DNA from 2 places in the Peribacillus phoenicis genome. Region 2 is predicted to be linked to the other one. Evidence: riboswitches for the same ligand, from Rfam matches in the RefSeq annotation. Region 2 holds a riboswitch; the other holds the start of a gene.
What was found. A riboswitch is a leader RNA that binds a small molecule or an ion and turns the genes downstream of it on or off. The one in region 2 is predicted to bind preQ1.

Region 1 (4,337 bases), 3.7 Mb from region 2:
ATCTTCTAAGAAAAACTGCCAGCCCTATTGATATAATAAGTTATATATGAAAGAAATAATTTATAAATGTAGCGGAGATGATGAATTGACATTGCCGGTTTTGATTTTGACAATTATCTTAAGTTTGTTAAAAATATTGGTTTCCTGTCTTCCAACCGATGCTGTTAATTGGATTATCAGCAAATTTAAAATACACTCAGAAATTAGTGGCGGGAATGCGATCGTATCCTTTGACGGAAAACGTTTGGAAGGTGAAGAAAAAATTCAAGTTATTAATCATTTTAATAACGCCAGATTTTTGAAGAAAAATCATATATTCCCGGGTAACGAGCAATTGTTTTTACATCCAGAGGACAGTGGGACTCCATTGGTCATTGATACTAAAAAAGGCAAAATTGATGTTAAGTTATTTGTGTACATTTACAATGACCGCGTGGATGTAGTTAAACAGTACAAGAAGAAACTCATTTCTTATAGTTTGTTTTCCGATAGCCTCCAAGAACGTTCCGTGCCATTAATAAGTAACTTAGCTTAAAAGAACCAAAAATCAATTATTATCAAGTTTGTAGACATAAGGGGTTCTATCTAAATTTTAAAACAAAGTTGATTGGAACGGAGGGTACGAGACTCCTGCGGGAAATGCGAGTCCAAGGGAGACCCCGCAGGCGCAAAGGCGCCGAGGAGGCTCCCGGACCGCCCGCGGAAAGCGAGTGCCTGGAGTGGAAATTAACGTTTAAATTGTCTAAAGTCTGAGACGGTCCTTTAAAAGATCGTCATTTTTTATAAGTCTTTTATTCATTTAGGTACTTTTTTCATTAAAGAAAATTCTTAATTACTTGTTATTCAGATTGAGAGGTTTACTTACACAAACTGACGACTGAATTTTAGTGTCTTTGTGTTTTTAAATAGGAGGGAATTGCTGCAAGAGGGTCTTTAATCGTGCATATGAAAAATATTTTGGATATTATTTAATGGTAATAAAAAAGCAGGTATCTATTACGATGCCTGCTTTTTTATGCTTTCCATTGCTTTTCAACTTGATGAAGGGCTTGTTGTAAAATTACTTCATGATCTGTACCCGGTTTAGTAAGGACGTTAGTTTGATAAGATTTTCCTTGGAAATCAACTGTTACTGTAACTTTTACCATTATGCATCTTTCCTTTCTTGATTCAGAATTAAATGAGGTGGTTGTACCTATTTCTTTAATACCCGTGGCAGAGGATTTTTCAAACATTTCAAAAGCTGTAAAATCGAAAGAATTAATATTCAAAATTATCTGATATTTTTAAGCATGTGTCAACATTTTTTTTTGACCTGCCACATTTCCCGGTTAAATAAAAAACGACCTGGCTTGAAACACATGACAGCCAGGTTGTTTTTGTAAACGAACTATATTCATATTTTAGTTAAAATAATACCGATTAATGCTGCAAGAACACCAGCAATTTGATAGATTTTTAGTTTTTCCTTGAATAAATAACATCCAGCGAATACGACAACTAAACAGTTCAGGCTGACGACAGGGAAAATGATGCTTGCAATCCCGGTGTTCAATGCAAAGAAATAACATCCATAGCCTATCATACTTAAAAAACCTACTAAGGAACCGATTTTGACTTCCTTTAGCTTGATTTTTTCTTTTTTAAAGGCCAGAGCCGAAAGAAGATAAAGCATTCCGCCTCCATACATTGATACTAAGATATCAAGGGAGTTTAAATGAAGACGTGTTGATGTCGTCATTAGAATTCCGAGCACACCAAATGATAAGATGGAGAATAATGTGTGCATGATCCAAGGGACATATTGATGGTTACCTTTGGCGTTAGGTGTATACTGGATAACTAATGTAGCGAGAAACATGCAGACGATTCCACTCCACTGCAAGGAAGAAATATGTTCGTGAAAAATTAAAGCTGCACAGAGTATGGGGAATATTGCATTCGCTGCGATTAATGGTGATGTCAAGCTTGCCGGCCCTTTTTCAAAGGCGCTTGCCATCTGGATGTTACCATTAGCGTTCAGTACACCAATTGCTGCACCAAGCATGATGGACAGCCAGTTCAGCTGTAAACCATCCATAAATACTCCATAAATAATGGACAAAATAAAAGCTGAAAAATAAAAGAAAAATTGGATATGTATCTTGGAATATCCTTTTCCGCTGCTCCATTTGAAAATGCTGTTATTGATTCCGAAACATAAGCTTGTGATGAGTGCTGCAAAAATCCACATGTGTATATTCTCTTCTTTCTTATAGGTTGAACTGCTTTTTCCATTTTAAACTGAATATATAAAGGAATCAAACCCAATTTAAGAGAGTTGCATTGACAGATTGACTATTTTTTTTTATATTTACTAAGACAATTTTAAAATATTTCCCGATAAACGGGAGAGGTTCATAGCATCACCCTCTTAAAAAAACTATGGCTTTGATATTTTTCGCGAATCAACCATATCTTTGAGGAGATATGGTTTTTGTTATATAGAGGCCCATTTTATGAATCTCCCTGAAACGTGGGATTAGGAGGACTTTTCATGTCTGGAAGAAAAGAAGAAGAATTAAAAAAAGAGATCACACTGCTTGGGAATCAAGGAACAAAATATACATTTGACTATGCGCCTGAAATCCTTGAGTCATTCGATAACAAGCATCCGAACCGGGATTATTTCGTCAAATTCAATTGCCCGGAATTCACTAGCTTATGTCCGATAACGGGCCAGCCGGACTTTGCTACCATTTACATCAGCTATATTCCCAGTGTGAAAATGGTGGAAAGCAAGTCTTTGAAACTTTATTTATTCAGCTTCCGCAATCACGGTGATTTCCATGAAGACTGCATGAATATCATAATGAATGATTTAATCGAATTGATGGATCCTAAATATATTGAAGTCTGGGGCAAGTTTACACCTAGGGGCGGAATTTCCATCGACCCTTACACAAATTATGGGAAACCAGGTACGAAGTATGAGGAAATGGCGAATTACCGCTTGATGAACCATGACTTATACCCGGAAACCGTGGATAATCGCTAAAGAATAGGAGAGACAATGGGCATATGCCCGTTGTCTTTTTCCTTGTTTTTAGCCATTCTTTATCAGTCGTCCTGATGATTTGTCCTTTTTAAAAATACAAATGTCCTCCTATAATGGAATTTCCACTTGATTGTTTCGAGAAAAAGCGTAATAATAGGGAGAGTTGATTTTGACAGAATATTTACGAAAATAGGGGATGTCGAGATGAAAGTTGCAAAGTTTGGTGGAAGTTCACTTGCGTCAGGTGAACAGTTGAGGAAGGTATTCGAAATTGTTGTTTCTGATCCAGAGAGGAAGATTGTGGTCGTTTCGGCTCCAGGAAAACGCAATTCCGATGATATAAAGGTGACGGATTTATTGATTGAAGCTGCGGAACAGCAGTTGCGCGGGGATAACGGAGAGCATTTGATAGAAGATGTTGTATTCCGCTATGCGAGCATTGCTGAAGAGCTGGATATATCTGAGAGTGTCATCACTGGGATTCATGAGAATTTAATGGCACTGCTGCATGCAGACCAAACTAACCCGAAGCGCTATCTGGATGCCTTGAAGGCCAGCGGCGAGGATAATAATGCGAAGCTGGTCGCAGGTTATTTTCAAAGCCGTGGTGTAGAGGCACAGTATATCAATCCAAAGAAGGCGGGCTTGATCGTAACGGATGAAGGTGGATTCACCAAGGTGCTGCCAGAGTCTTATGATCGGTTATATGCTCTGCGTGATGAACCAGGAATCGTTGTATTCCCAGGGTTCTTTGGATATACGTTAGATGGTGATGTGTTAACCTTCTCAAGAAGCGGTTCAGATATTACTGGTTCGATTCTTGCGAATGGGGTCAAAGCTGATTTGTATGAGAACTTTACGGACGTGGATGCCGTTTATGCGGTGAATCCAAATGTGGTTTCCAATCCGAAGGGAATCCGGGAACTAACCTATCGTGAGATGCGTGAGCTTTCTTATGCAGGTTTCTCGGTATTTCATGATGAGGCGCTGATTCCTGCATTCCGTGCGGGAATACCTGTCCATATTCAGAATACGAACAATCCGGCGGCACAAGGGACCCGCATTGTGAATACACGGGATAATACGAACGGGCCCGTTATTGGGATTGCAAGTGATAAAGGATTTTGCAGTATTTACATTAGCAAATATTTGATGAACCGGGAAGTTGGTTTTGGCCGGAAACTGCTGCACATCCTCGAAGATTATGGAGTTTCATATGAGCATATTCCATCAGGCATTGATGATGTGACGCTTATTCTAAGGCAGGATCAGATGAAAGGTGAAGCCGAGAATAAAATCA
Region 2 (4,337 bases):
ATGAAGCTAGAAACCTTTTCGCAACGTTAGGGTATTCGAATGTCTCAATGAGGCAATTGGCTAAATCATTGGATTGCAGCCATGGAGCCATTTATTATCATTTTAAAAATAAGGCGGAAATATTTTACAGTTTGGTAAAAACGGATTTTTCCGTTTTAAATAATTTAATCGATGATATCATCATGTCGGAAAATGACCCTTCTATAAAAATGGAAAAGATTTTATTATGCTTCTTGGAGTTCGGTTTAACCCAACAGAATCATTATTCCATCATGTTTTTATCGAAGGAAAAAGAAATTCAGCAGTTACTTCAATTTGATTCTAATAAAACATATGAAAAGCTAATCCAGTCCCTGACGGACCTAACGGACAACAAATTGAATCCTGCATCCATATGGTCGATTTTTCTTTCTCTTCACGGATTCATAACTTTTTATATTAATTCTGAGCTAACTTATCAAGATGTAAAAGGCTTAGCTTATTTTCATGTAAAAAATATCATCAGGAACATCATATAATTTTTTGAATATTATTGACCATTGGTCAAATAAACTTTGGAGGTTTTAATATGGTAAAGAAATACCTTCATATTGAAGGGCTCATGGTCTTTTTAGCGGTGATTTACATCTATTCGTTATATGAATTCAGCTGGTGGATTTTCCTTCTATTGATTTTATCGCCTGATGTTTCCATGCTGGCCTATCTGATCAATGATCGGATTGGAGCAAGGGTTTATAACTTATTTCATACTTATATCCTGTCCATCTTCACGATTTTGCTATCCATTTTCCTAAAGTCGGATGCATTGATGCTGATTGGTTTAATTTGGACAGCGCATATAGGAATGGATCGCTTATTTGGATATGGCCTTAAATACACATCATCCTTCAAAGCTACACATATACAAAGGTTGTAATATGCTTAAAAGGCAGTGTGATTAAACATCACACTGCCTTTACTTTACACGCCCCGCTTGTTTCCCCATATATAGGTATGCAGCTGGGGCAGGACTTTCACATCATTCAATTCATCATCTACTATCACTTTATCAATTAACTCTTCGTACTTCTTCAATAGGCCGCTGATCAATTGACGATCATCCGCCGTCCGGCTGTCGTCATTGCCGACCTGCAGATAAAAAGGAATATCCGGGTAACGCCCATGTACATGTTTGGCATATTGATAATCTTCCTCGTTAAAGACGACGATCTTCAATGAGACATGGTTTTCAGGATTTCGATTGGCAAGGTTCGAGATGATTTGGTCGAGCACCGTAAAGTCCGTGTTCATTCCAGAGCTCGGCGGCTTAGGTGAAATAGTCAGTTCATCAATATCGAGAAACCAATCCTGCCATCTGCTCCCTTGGGTTTCGACACCTATTTTCATTTTATTTTCATGTAAGATCGCTATCAAGCCGTTTAGGTTTTTCAGCAGAGCCGGGTTTCCTCCTGATATCGTCACGAAGGAAAAACCAGAACCCCCAATACGCTTCAGCTCATCCCATATTTCTCTAGCAGTCATCTGGACGGTATCTTCCTTACCGGTGCCATCCCAAGTAAATGCGGAATCACACCAGGCACACGAATAATCGCAGCCGGCCGTCCGAACGAACATGGTTTTTTGGCCAATGACCATTCCCTCTCCTTGGATGGTCGGCCCGAAGATTTCCATAACAGGGAGTTTACTCACTTTCCATCCACTCCCTTCTGGCTTCGGCATAGCTTGTCGGCGTTTCGTACAGTCGAACAAATTCGACTCTAGCACCCTCATATTCTTTTAATGAAAGGGATTCGGCCATTTTTTCATAAATCCAGACAACCATATTTTCAGCTGTTGTATTCATGAGCGGCAGGGTTTCATTCAAATAACGGTGATCCAGGTGGATTTCAATTTCATTTTTCCATATATCCTTGATGTCCCCAAAATCTATCATCAACCCTCGTGAATCTGTATACCCGCTTAATCCGAAAATGACCTTATACGTGTGGCCATGCAGGTTCTTGCATTTCCCTTCATAATCATGCAGATGGTGTGCCGCATCAAAGGTGAATTCCTTACTCACGAGAACCCTCTTGTTTGTATACTTCAATTGGCTGCGCTGAATATCTTCATCTATTTTTTGGAGTTTATCCACTATCGTAAAACCGTACATCATGAAAGCACCTTCCGTCTGCTTACATAGTCATCCAGTCCTTTTTTCCGCAGATTACATGCCGGACAATCTCCACAGCCGTCGGAGATGATTCCGTTATAGCAAGTCAGGGTCTTTTCGCGGACAAAGTCGAACGCGCCTAGCTGATCCGCTAGCTCCCATGTTTCCTCTTTATTAAGCCACATTAGCGGCGTATCAATCACGAATGACTGGTCCATCGACAAGTTCAAGGTCACATTCAATGATTTAATGAATACATCGCGGCAGTCCGGATATCCGCTGAAATCCGTTTCACAGACACCGGTGACAATATGTTTAGCGCCAATCTGACTCGCCAGCACTCCGGCAAACGAAAGGAACAGCAAATTCCTCCCTGGTACGAACGTCGACGGCAATTCCCCTTCTTCTCCGTCCGTCACCGCAATATCACTTCTCGTCAGCGCATTTGGTGCCAGTTGGTTCAGCAGCGACATGTCAAGGATATGATGGTTCACGCCCAATTCCTTGGCAATGTTTTGAGCACATTCGATTTCCAAGCTATGCCGCTGATTATAATCGAACGTCACCGCTTCCACTTCCTCAAATCTCTCCATCGCCCAGAACAGGCACGTCGTACTGTCCTGACCTCCACTAAACACAACCACTGCCTTTTCTTTCTTCTTCATTTCTATAAAACTCCTTTTTACGGAAAAAAACAGCACCCTAAGAATAGAGCACTGTTTCTCCTTAGTTTTTTTGAGAGGGTAGCTAGAACCTCTTCCGCCTTAACGCGGAATATTATATTTTTCCAAGTCAATAGTAACTTGAAAACGATAAGAAATCAAGATGTTTATATTAAGAGAACATTAGACCTGATGGAAAATTTGGTTAACTTTTCATTGCTTAAATATCCTTTTATTTATCCGATAAAACAGTGTGAATAAAATATCGATAAAGGGGTCCAATAATTTGAAAAGCATTAAAGCAAAGGTATTGGTGGCATTTTCACTCATCATATCTTTATGTGTCATCTTAGGAGCATTCAACATTTATAGCAGCAACAAGTCACTGGTTTATTCCCAGGATATCATCGAAAAGGAACTTCCGCTTCTTATCCAAGACGAAAAGCTCCTATACAATCTAGCACAAAGAACCGCATACGCCCGGGCCTATATTCTTTATGGTGACGAGAGTTATAAAGAAGGGTTCTTACAATATACTGAAGAAAGCCAGGTCATCCAGGAGGAACTCCTAGCCTTAAGCGATTCTGATAAAGCGAAGGAATTGATCGAGAAAAGCGTGGATTGGAGGACGATGATTGTAGATCGGGTATTTACACAATATGAAAAAGGAAATGAAGAACGCGCTAAAGAGATACTCAAAAATGAAGTGGCGCCAATCAGCAATGAAGTAATGGAGGGTTTCAAGGAGCTTGCTTCGGAACGCGAGGAATTGATTGTCGCTTCTGGTGAAACCGTCATCGCCAGCGGGAAATCGGTTAAGACGACAAGTATCATCATATCCATTGCGGCAGTCCTTATTGGCCTTGTCCTTGCGGTTGTTACAGCCAACCTCATTACCACCCCCCTCCTTAAAATCAGGGATAGGATGAAAATGGTGGCTGCAGGAGAGCTGAATCATGAGCCCCTGGAGCAAAAGTCAAATGATGAAATGGGCGAACTAACGGTATCCGCCAATCAAATGCAGAAAGACCTTCGTGATACGATCGAAAAAATGCTCAGTGTTTCGCAATCCGTTTCCAACCAAAGTAAAGATCTGACTCAATCAGCAAATGAAGTCCAGCAGGGCAGCAAACAGATAGCGACTACGATGTATGAACTTTCGGAAGGTTCGGAGTCACAAGCCAACCGGGCATCTGAAATGGTTCGCATCATGGATGATTTCACCGGCAGGATTAAGCTTGCCCACCTAGAAGGGGTGGATGTAGCTAACAGTTCAACCGAAATCCTTTCCTTGACCAAGGAGGGCACCACTTTAATGCGCAGTTCGGTCCAACAGATGCAAAGTATTGATGGGATTGTCAAAAATGCCGTAGAGCAAGTGAAAGGGCTCGATTCTCAATCACAGCAAATTTCGCAGCTTGTGCAGGTCATCAAGGATATATCCAATCAAACCAATCTATTGGCGCTGAATGCAGCCATAGAAGCTGCTCGTGCTGGTGAACATGGCAGGGGCTTTGCCGTCG

Region 1: it holds a riboswitch for preQ1, as region 2 does, so the genes downstream of both, queF (preQ(1) synthase) here and queC (7-cyano-7-deazaguanine synthase QueC) in region 2, are expected to answer to the same signal.

The regions. Positions count from the first base shown of each region.
Region 1 is NZ_JBDFMF010000001.1:147,491-151,827, forward strand. It holds gene ABC374_RS00755 (YfmQ family protein) at 47-535, shown strand; gene ABC374_RS00760 (BA3454 family stress response protein) at 1,014-1,271, opposite strand; gene ABC374_RS00765 (EamA family transporter) at 1,397-2,233, opposite strand; PreQ1 riboswitch class I at 2,387-2,432, shown strand; gene queF (preQ(1) synthase) at 2,537-3,037, shown strand; gene ABC374_RS00775 (aspartate kinase) at 3,242-4,337, shown strand, end outside.
Region 2 is NZ_JBDFMF010000001.1:3,807,924-3,812,260, forward strand. It holds gene ABC374_RS18675 (TetR/AcrR family transcriptional regulator) at 1-518, shown strand, start outside; gene ABC374_RS18680 (DUF4260 domain-containing protein) at 569-916, shown strand; gene queE (7-carboxy-7-deazaguanine synthase QueE) at 961-1,689, opposite strand; gene queD (6-carboxytetrahydropterin synthase QueD) at 1,682-2,152, opposite strand; gene queC (7-cyano-7-deazaguanine synthase QueC) at 2,152-2,817, opposite strand; PreQ1 riboswitch class I at 2,873-2,915, opposite strand; gene ABC374_RS18700 (methyl-accepting chemotaxis protein) at 3,101-4,337, shown strand, end outside.